Regions from separate parts of the Mesorhizobium sp. P2_F5 genome, predicted to be linked through region 2. Evidence: predicted binding sites of a transcription regulator. Region 2 holds the regulator's gene; the other holds the start of a gene.
The links. Region 2 encodes LexA, which represses DNA repair genes until DNA is damaged. Its sites were predicted from a motif close to TGTTCNNNNTGTGTTCNG; they were not measured.
Positions count from the first base shown of each region.

Region 1: the regulator LexA is predicted to act here: its motif matches at 2,038-2,055, upstream of AC1DYO_RS26345 (DNA recombination protein RmuC).

Region 1 covers NZ_JBFUEY010000023.1:40,739-45,157, reverse strand. Annotated here, with positions in the region: gene AC1DYO_RS26350 (class I SAM-dependent methyltransferase) at 1-751, shown strand, start outside; gene AC1DYO_RS26345 (DNA recombination protein RmuC) at 755-2,005, opposite strand; gene def (peptide deformylase) at 2,109-2,639, shown strand; gene fmt (methionyl-tRNA formyltransferase) at 2,644-3,594, shown strand; gene AC1DYO_RS26330 (GNAT family N-acetyltransferase) at 3,591-4,097, shown strand; gene truA (tRNA pseudouridine(38-40) synthase TruA) at 4,228-4,419, shown strand, end outside.
Region 2 covers NZ_JBFUEY010000018.1:120,312-124,730, reverse strand. Annotated here, with positions in the region: gene kynU (kynureninase) at 1-987, opposite strand, end outside; gene AC1DYO_RS22740 (GntR family transcriptional regulator) at 1,154-1,933, shown strand; gene lexA (transcriptional repressor LexA) at 2,147-2,908, shown strand; gene AC1DYO_RS22730 (ComEC/Rec2 family competence protein) at 2,902-4,419, opposite strand, start outside.

The DNA of each region.
Region 1 (4,419 bases), on a different contig from region 2:
GCCGTTGATTTTCGAGCCGTTCGCCGCGGATATCGCACGACGGGCAGCGTCCCTGTCACCCGGCGCCGTCCTGGAAGTCGCCGCCGGCACCGGGGTTGTCACCCGCGCATTGGCGCCCAAACTGTCTCCTGGCGCAAGCTATGTCGTGACCGATCTCAACCAGCCGATGCTCGACTACGCGGCCTCGCGGCAAGCTCCCGACAGTCGCATCCAATGGCGTCAGGCGGATGCTCTGGCGCTGCCGTTTGAAGATGCGACCTTCGATCTCGTTTGTTGCCAGTTCGGCGCGATGTTCTTTCCCGACCGCACCGCCGGCTATCGCGAAGCAAAGCGGGTCCTGAAGCCCGGCGGCCATTTCCTGTTCAACGTTTGGGATCGCATCGAAGAGAATGTATTTGCCAATGACGTGACGAACGCTCTTGCGGAGATCTTTCCGGTCGATCCGCCACGATTTCTCGCCCGCACGCCGCACGGCTACCATGACACGGCCCTGATCCGCAGCGAGCTGGAAGGCGCAGGTTTCTCCCGTGTGATGATCGAGACGAGAGCCGAGCAAAGCCGGGCATCCTCGCCGCGGCTTCCGGCGGTTGCCTATTGCCAGGGAACGCTTCTTCGCACCGAGATCGAGGCCAGGGATCCGGGAAAACTGGAAGCTGCAACCAATCATGCCGCGTCCGTGATTGCAGTCAAACATGGCAGCGGCGAGGTTGCGGCAAAAATCCAGGCACACGTAATCGTTGCAGCGGTCTAAGCTCTAATCGTCGCCTTCTACGACACGGAGCCTGAGCTGGCCCGTCTTGGAATCCGCCACCCGCACCCCGGCTTCGGCCTTGGCGGGTCCGCCGCGCATTTCGGCTTCGCTTTCGCCAAACTCCAGCGCCTCGATCTTCTGGCCGCGCCGGGTCACTTTCGACGTCGACACCAGTATCTCGTCGATGTCCTTGGCCGACTGGCCAAAATGCGTCTGCAGCCGGCGCACCCGCTCGTCGACGCGCGCGACATCCTCCATCAGCCGGATCACCTCGCCCTGGATCAGATGCGCCTGTTCGCGCATGCGGGCGTCCTTGAGGATCGCCTGGATGACCTGGATCGACAGCATCAACAGCGACGGCGAGACGATGATGACACGGGCGCGGTGCGCCTTCTGGATGAGAGCGTCGAAATTCTCGTGGATTTCGGCAAACACCGATTCCGACGGCACGAACATGAAGGCGGTGTCCTGCGTCTCGCCCTGGATCAAATATTTTTCCGAGATATCGCGGACATGGATTTCGATGTCGCGGCGGAAAGCCTGGGCCGCCACCTTCTGCAGTTCCGCACCGTCGGCGGCGCGGATGGCATTCCAGGCTTCCAGCGGAAATTTGGCGTCGATGGCAAGCTGCGGCGCGCCGTTCGGCATCCGCACCAGGCAGTCGGGCCTGCTGCCGTTCGACAGCGTCGCCTGGAATTCGTAGGCGCCCATCGGCAGGCCGTCGGCGACAATCGCCTCCATGCGCGACTGGCCGAAAGCGCCGCGCGTCTGCTTGTTGGACAGGATCGCCTGAAGCTGCACGACCTGGCCGGCCAGCGACTGGATGTTGCCTTGCGCGGTGTCGATGACCGCCAGCCGTTCCTGCAATTTCGCCAGGCTCTCATGTGTCGATTTAGTCTGTTCGGTCATGGTCTGGCCGAGGCGGCCGGTCATGGCGTCGAGCCGCTGGCCGATCGACTGGTTGAGTTCGGCCTGCCTTGCGCCGAACACGTCGGCGATGGCGCCCATGCGGCCCTGCATCTCGGCCTGGCTCTGCAAAATGCCGGCCATCCGCGCCTCGGCGTCGCGGGCGTGGTCTGCAGCTTCCGCGGCGGCGATGGTGCGCGCCTTGGCCGACCGCCACAGCGCAACGACAAGCGCCAGGAACAGGCCGAGAAACACGATCGCGCCGAACGCCAGCGCATGGCCGAGCGTGATGGTCGTGGCCCCGAGCCGGGCGACGGGTTCGGAAAGGATGGTGCTCAGATCGTTCATCCCCCAAGCATAGCCGATTCGCCGCCCTGGCACAGATCAAAACGTGAACGGGCGCCAACCGCACCGGTTGACGCTTTTCCTGCGACGTTTTAGGTGAGACGCCATGTCGATCAAGCCGCTCATCATCCTTCCCGATCCGATCCTGCGCCAGGTTTCCAAACCGGTCGAACGCGTCGACGCGTCCGTGCGCAAACTGGCTGACGACATGCTGGCGACCATGTATGACGCGCCGGGCATCGGGCTCGCCGCAATCCAGATCGGCGAGCCGCTGCGCATGCTGGTCATCGATCTCGCCAAGGAAGACGAGGCGCCGGCGCCGCATGTCTTCATCAATCCCGAAGTCCTCGAAAGCGCCGACACGCGCTCGGTCTACGAGGAAGGCTGCCTGTCGATCCCGGACTATTACGCCGAGGTCGAACGGCCGGCTTCGGTGCGGGTGAAATATCTCGATCGCGACGGCAAGCTGCAGGAGATCGAGGCCGAGGGCCTGATGTCGACCTGCCTGCAGCACGAGATTGACCACCTCAACGGCGTTCTGTTCATCGACCACATCTCGAAGCTGAAGCGCGATATGGTGGTCAAGAAGTTCAAGAAGCTCGCCAAGGACAAGGCGCCGGGCAAGCTGGTGGGATAGGAAGATGCCGCTTCGCGTCATCTTCATGGGCACGCCGGAGTTTTCGGTGCCGGTGCTGCGCGCGATTGCTGAAGCCGGGCACGAGATACCAGCCGTTTACACCCAACCGCCACGCGCCGCGGGCCGCCGCGGGCTGGAGCTGACACCGTCGCCGGTGCAGCGCGAGGCCGAGCGGCTGGGCATCGAAGTGCGCACGCCGACTTCGCTGAAAGGCGAGACGGAGCAGGCCGCTTTCCGGGCGTTGCAGGCCGATATCGCCGTCGTTGTCGCCTATGGTCTGCTGCTGCCTAAGCCTATTCTGCAGGCTCCGCGGCTCGGTTGTATCAACGGCCACGCCTCGCTTTTGCCACGCTGGCGTGGTGCAGCTCCCATCCAGCGCGCCATCATGGCCGGCGACACCGAGACCGGCATGATGGTGATGCGCATGGAAGAGGGTCTCGACACCGGCCCGGTGGCACTGGTTGAAAAGTGCGCCATCGGACCCGATATGACGGCCGGCGATCTGCACGACCGCTTGATGAACATTGGCGCTGCCCTGATGGTGGAAGCGCTGTCCCGATTGGAGACAAATACGCTGGCATCAGCCTTGCAGGCGACTGACGGGGTGACCTACGCCAGAAAAATCGATAAATCGGAGACGCGTATTGACTGGACGCGGCCGGCTGGCGAGGTCCACAATCACATTCGCGGCCTGTCGCCTTTCCCTGGGGCCTGGTGCGAGGCCGACATTGGCGGCCGCACAGAACGGCTGAAACTGCTTCGCTCGACGCTTTCTGAAGGCACGCTTTCTGAAGGTATGGGCGAGTCGGGAGGAATTCTCGATGACCGACTGACGGTCGCCTGCGGGGCAGGCGCGGTCAGGCTGGTCGAAGTTCAACGGGCGGGCGGAAGGCCCGCTGCCGCGCAGGAGTTTCTGCGCGGGGCCAAAATCGAAAAAGGAATGAAATTCTCATGAGCATGATGTCGATACGCGGCGCGACGCCGCGGGACCGCGAGGCTATACGCCTCGTCGAGGAACACGCATTCGGCCAGCAGGCGGAGGCCGGGCTGGTCGACGCGCTGGTCACCGGCGGCGACGCCGTTGTCGAGCTGGTGGCGGAAGAAGACGGCCAGGTGGTCGGCCATATCCTGTTTTCCCGGCTGTTCGTCCAGAACGGCGGCAAGCAGTTTGCAGCCGTGGCGCTGGCGCCGTTGGCGGTGGAACCTTCGTTCCATGGCTCCGGCATTGGCGGTGCGCTGATCCGCGAGGCGCATATCCGCCTCAGGGATTCCGGCGAGACGCTGGCGGTTGTGCTGGGCGATCCGGCCTATTACGGCCGCTTCGGCTACAACCATGCGCGCGCCGAAAACTTCGAGAGCGAGTACCAGGGCGAAGCGCTGCAGGCGCTGGCCTGGGGTGACGCACCCGAAAAAGGCAAACTGGTCTACGCCCAGGCCTTTACCGCACTCGCCGCCTGAGCATGATGCCGAAAAGTGTGAAGCGGTTTTCGGACGACATCATGCTCTATCTCTTTGACCTAGAGCCGGGTTCAGATTTCGGGTCGAATCGACCTGAAATCTTCCGGCTCTAGGCGAGTGCAGATCGCCCATGCCGCGTTTTCGTCTCGATATCGAATATGACGGCAGCCTCTTCGCCGGCTGGCAACACCAGGCGGATCAGCCTTCGGTGCAGCAGGCGATAGAGCAGGCGATCGAGAAATTCAGCGGCGAAGCGGTGCGGTTGCGCGCCGCCGGCCGCACCGACGCCGGTGTGCATGCGACCGCCCAGGTGGCGCATGTC
Region 2 (4,419 bases):
AAGCCCATAGGCGCCGCATCTGGCTTCGACGAGCTGGATAAACAGGTCGGTCAGCGCGATGCTCTTTTTGCGCACCGCCGCCATGTCGACATCGTTCCAGATATCGAGCGCGCCCTTGAGCGCCCGCATCGACAGCACCGGCTGCGTTCCGCACAGAAAGCGGCGGATGCCGCTGCCGACGGCAAAGCCCTGTTCGAAGGCAAAGGGCCGCGCATGGCCCCACCAGCCGCTGAGCGGCTGGTGGACATCGCCATGGTGGCGCGCGGCAGCGTAGATGAACGCCGGCGAGCCCGGGCCGCCATTGAGGTATTTGTAGGTGCAGCCGACGGCGAAATCGGCATTGGCACGGTCAAGTTCGACCGGCAAGGCGCCGGCGGTGTGGCAGAGATCCCAGATGATCAGCGCGCCGGCGTCATGCGCTTTGCGCGTCAGCGCCGCCATGTCGCGCAACTGGCCGGATTTGTAGTTGACGTGGTTGACCAGGATGACGGCAACTCTGTCGTCGATCAGCTCCTCGATTGCCGTCGCGTCGACGCCCTCCAGCCGCAGCCGCGTTCCCGGCCGGGTCGAGGCCACGCCTTCGGCCATATAGAGGTCGGTCGGAAAACTGTCGCCCTCGGCAACGATGACCGACCGATCCGGCCGCATGCCGAGCGCGGCGTGCAGCAGCTTGTAGATGTTGATCGAGGTTGTGTCGCAGACCACCGTCTGCCCGTTGGCCGCACCGATCAGTCGTCCGAGCTGATCTCCGAGTTCCACCGGCATGTTGAACCAGCCTGCGGTGTTCCAGGCGCGAATGAGATCCTGCGCCCATTCCCGCGTCGCGGCCTGCTGCAGTTCGCTGAAGACGGCTGGTGACGCGGCGCCCAGCGAATTGCCGTCGAGATAGATCACGCCCTCCGGCAAGACAAAGCGTTCACGCATCGAGCGCAGCGGATCAGCGGCATCCATCGCTTCGATTGCAGCGAGATCGGGTGTCATGCTCATGATCCGGTGCCCTCCGTGGACAAACGCACTCGGCGGAGCCTGCCCGCCCAAACATGCCGGCGATCTTGAGCGGTCCTCCGGAAGCTGTCAAACATTATATATAATTTACGCAATGAAAGGCTTTGATATATAATCATCAGCCGAGCAATCTGTCGGATTGGTCACGATGCTGGATGACGAGCAGTCCTCGAAGACGGAAGCGGCCTATCGGCTGCTCAGGCGCGATATTCTTGCGACCCGGCTGGCGCCTGCCGCGCCGTTGAAGCTGAGCACGCTGCGCGGCACCTACGGTATCGGCTGGACGCCGCTGCGCGAGGCGCTGTCGCGGCTGGAGGCCGAACGGCTTGTGACGGCCATCAGCAACCGTGGGTTTGCGGTCGCTCCCGTCTCTCGGGCGGAGCTCGAGGACTTGGCGCGCGCACGGCGGGTGGTCGAACTGCCCTTGCTGGTGGAATCGATCGAGAAGGGCGACCGTCAGTGGGAAGACGCGATCGTTGCCACCCATTATCGTCTCTCACGGTGCGGGTCCGTTCTCGACGATCCCTCGGATGACACCGTCGATGCATGGTACGAAAAACATGATGCCTTCCATGCGGCGCTGCTCAGTGCCGCGACATCCAGCTGGCTTCTGCGCTTCAATGCGACGATCTCCGACCAATTGCATCGCCATCACCGCTTTCTGGGACTGGCCCCGACGCTGCGCGCGGCTGCCGGCCGCAAGGATGGACACCAGAAGGCCATGGAGGCCCTGCGCGACGCCGTGGCGATCGAACACCACACCGCACTGATGGAAGCAGCCCTTGATCGCGACGCCGAACGCGCGAAAACACTGATGACCGTTCACATCGGCTACACGCTGCAGGTCTATGCCCAGAGTGAGCCGGGCGGCGCGGTTGATGCGGCGCAACCGCACCCGAAAAAGAAGCGGCGATCGGGCAACGCGTGAACTAGCCGATGGCGCGACCCTCAGCGCTTTGGCTTCGTTCAACACCGTTGCCGGCAAACGAGCGCAGGCTGCCTGCCGCGCGCCGACGTATGCTGAACAAAACGTCAACACATTCATTAAACTTTAAATGGTTGCGGAACACAACTGGAACAGATAGTGTTTGTTCTGGGTTTGTTTTTTCCGATTCTGGTTTCAGAACCCGTGGGGGCCGCGATGCTGACGCGCAAGCAACATGAACTTCTGATGTTCATCCATGAACGCCTGAAGGAGAGCGGAATCCCGCCGTCTTTCGACGAGATGAAGGAGGCGCTCGACCTCGCTTCGAAGTCCGGCATTCACCGCCTGATCACGGCTCTCGAGGAGCGCGGTTTCATTCGCCGGCTGCCGAACAGGGCGCGCGCGCTGGAAGTGCTGCGGCTGCCCGACTCGATCGCGCCCGGCCTCAATGCGGCGAGGAAGTTTTCGCCAAGCGTCATCCAGGGCAGTCTCGGACAAGGCGGCCAAGGCGGTGTGGGGCAAGGCGGTCTCGGCCGCCAGATCAAGCCGGGCTCGTCGTCGCGTTCGATGTCTGCCGGCAATGACGATGCGGTTTCCGCGGTGTCGATCCCGGTGATGGGACGCATCGCCGCCGGTGTGCCGATCGACGCCATCCAGCACCAGACGCATTCGATCTCGGTGCCGCCGGATATGATCATGGGCGGCGAACACTACGCGCTCGAGGTCAAGGGCGACTCGATGATCGAGGCCGGCATTTTCGACGGCGATACGGTCATCATCCGCAATGCCGACACGGCGAGCCCCGGCGAGATCATCGTGGCGCTGGTCGACGAGGAGGAAGCGACGCTGAAACGCTTCCGCCGCAAGGGCGCCTCGATCGCGCTGGAAGCCGCCAACCCGGCCTATGAGACCCGCATCTTCGGTCCGGACCGGGTCAAGGTGCAGGGCAAGCTGGTCGGGTTGATCCGGCGCTACTGAGCCGGCTCAGGTTTGTACTTTTCGCGCTGCTTGTAAGGCGGCAGACCACGCGCTTCGCGTGAGAAGCGGCGTTGCTCGTGCCAGGGGCGATACGGCTTGTCGACGGCAAAGCGGATCGTTGGCGCTGTCGCGGCCGATTGTGGATCGAAGAAGACGGCGGCACTCCCGTTGCGTGCAAGCTGTTTCTTCGTCACGACCAGCACCAGCGGGTCGCGGCACGGATTGTAGGCGGCGGCATCGTCGATGACGATCAGGCTCGCAAAAGCACAAGCCGGCCGAGCCGCGTTGCGATCCTTCGCCAGCGCGATGATGGCGCCGGATGGATGCCGCGCAATGCAGAGATCGCCCCTGCAATAGAAGGGCGCGCCTGGCGGCAAGTCGAGCGGATCGAGATCGAACCGCGTATCTGTTGCCTCGAAAATCTCAGGCGGGATAATGGTTTCGGCTCTCAGTGCGCGTTTCCAATTGTCGGTGGTGAATTCGTTCGAGCGTTCGCGATTGAGAGCGAGCTCGCCGCCGCCGATCGGCATGGCCACCAGATGCGCATCTTCGGAAATGAGCACGTCAGGCGTGCGCACCTGCGGCACCGTCAACAGGCCGGCCAGTGCGAAAGGCACGGCTGCGAGCCGGAGCCAGGTAGTCGCCATGGTGGCGATAACGAGGGCGACCGCCACTAGCAGCACCGAGCGGATGGAGATCAGCCCGACGGCATCGACCGGCGAGCGCTCGGAAATCCAGGCCGATATGGCGATCATCGCCGTCAGGCCCTTGCCCATCACATATAGGAATGGCCCGTCGGCGCCGAATGGCATGGCCAGCGCGCTAAGCACGGCAAAGGGCATGACGATCAACGACACGATCGGCATCACAGTGAGATTGGCGAGCAGGCTGAGCGGCGACACGCGCTGAAAATGCCAGATGGCAAACAGCAAGGTAGCACTGCCAGCGATAATCGAGGTCATGGCGAGACCGCCCATGGCCAGCAGGAATTTTCGCGACAGGAAGCTGACAAAGGAGCGTTTCGCCGGCGGCGGTCTCACCTTGTCGGCGCGATAGTCGGCCCAGCCGGCATAGGCGCCGACAAGCGCGGCGGTTGCGGCAAACGACATCTGGAAGCTGGGGCCGACCACTTCATGCGGCGACACCAGGATGACGGCGATGGCCGAGATCGCCAGATTGCGCATGGTGAGCGCCGCGCGATCAAACAACACCGCGACAAGCATGACCGCCAGCATGATGAAGCTGCGCTCGGCGGCAACCACGATGCCTGAAATGACGAGATAGGCAGCGATGGAGACAAGCGCTGCGGCGGCCGCATATTTCTTCACCGGCCGGCGCGAGGAGAAATCCGGAAACAGCGCAAAGGCGCCCCGCAGCAACGCCATGATGGTGCCGGCAACCAGCGCCATGTGCAGGCCCGAAATGGAGATGATGTGGTAGATGCCGGTGCGCCGCATCGCCTCGTTGACCTCATCCGGGATGCCGGCGCGCACGCCGACAATGAGCGCCGC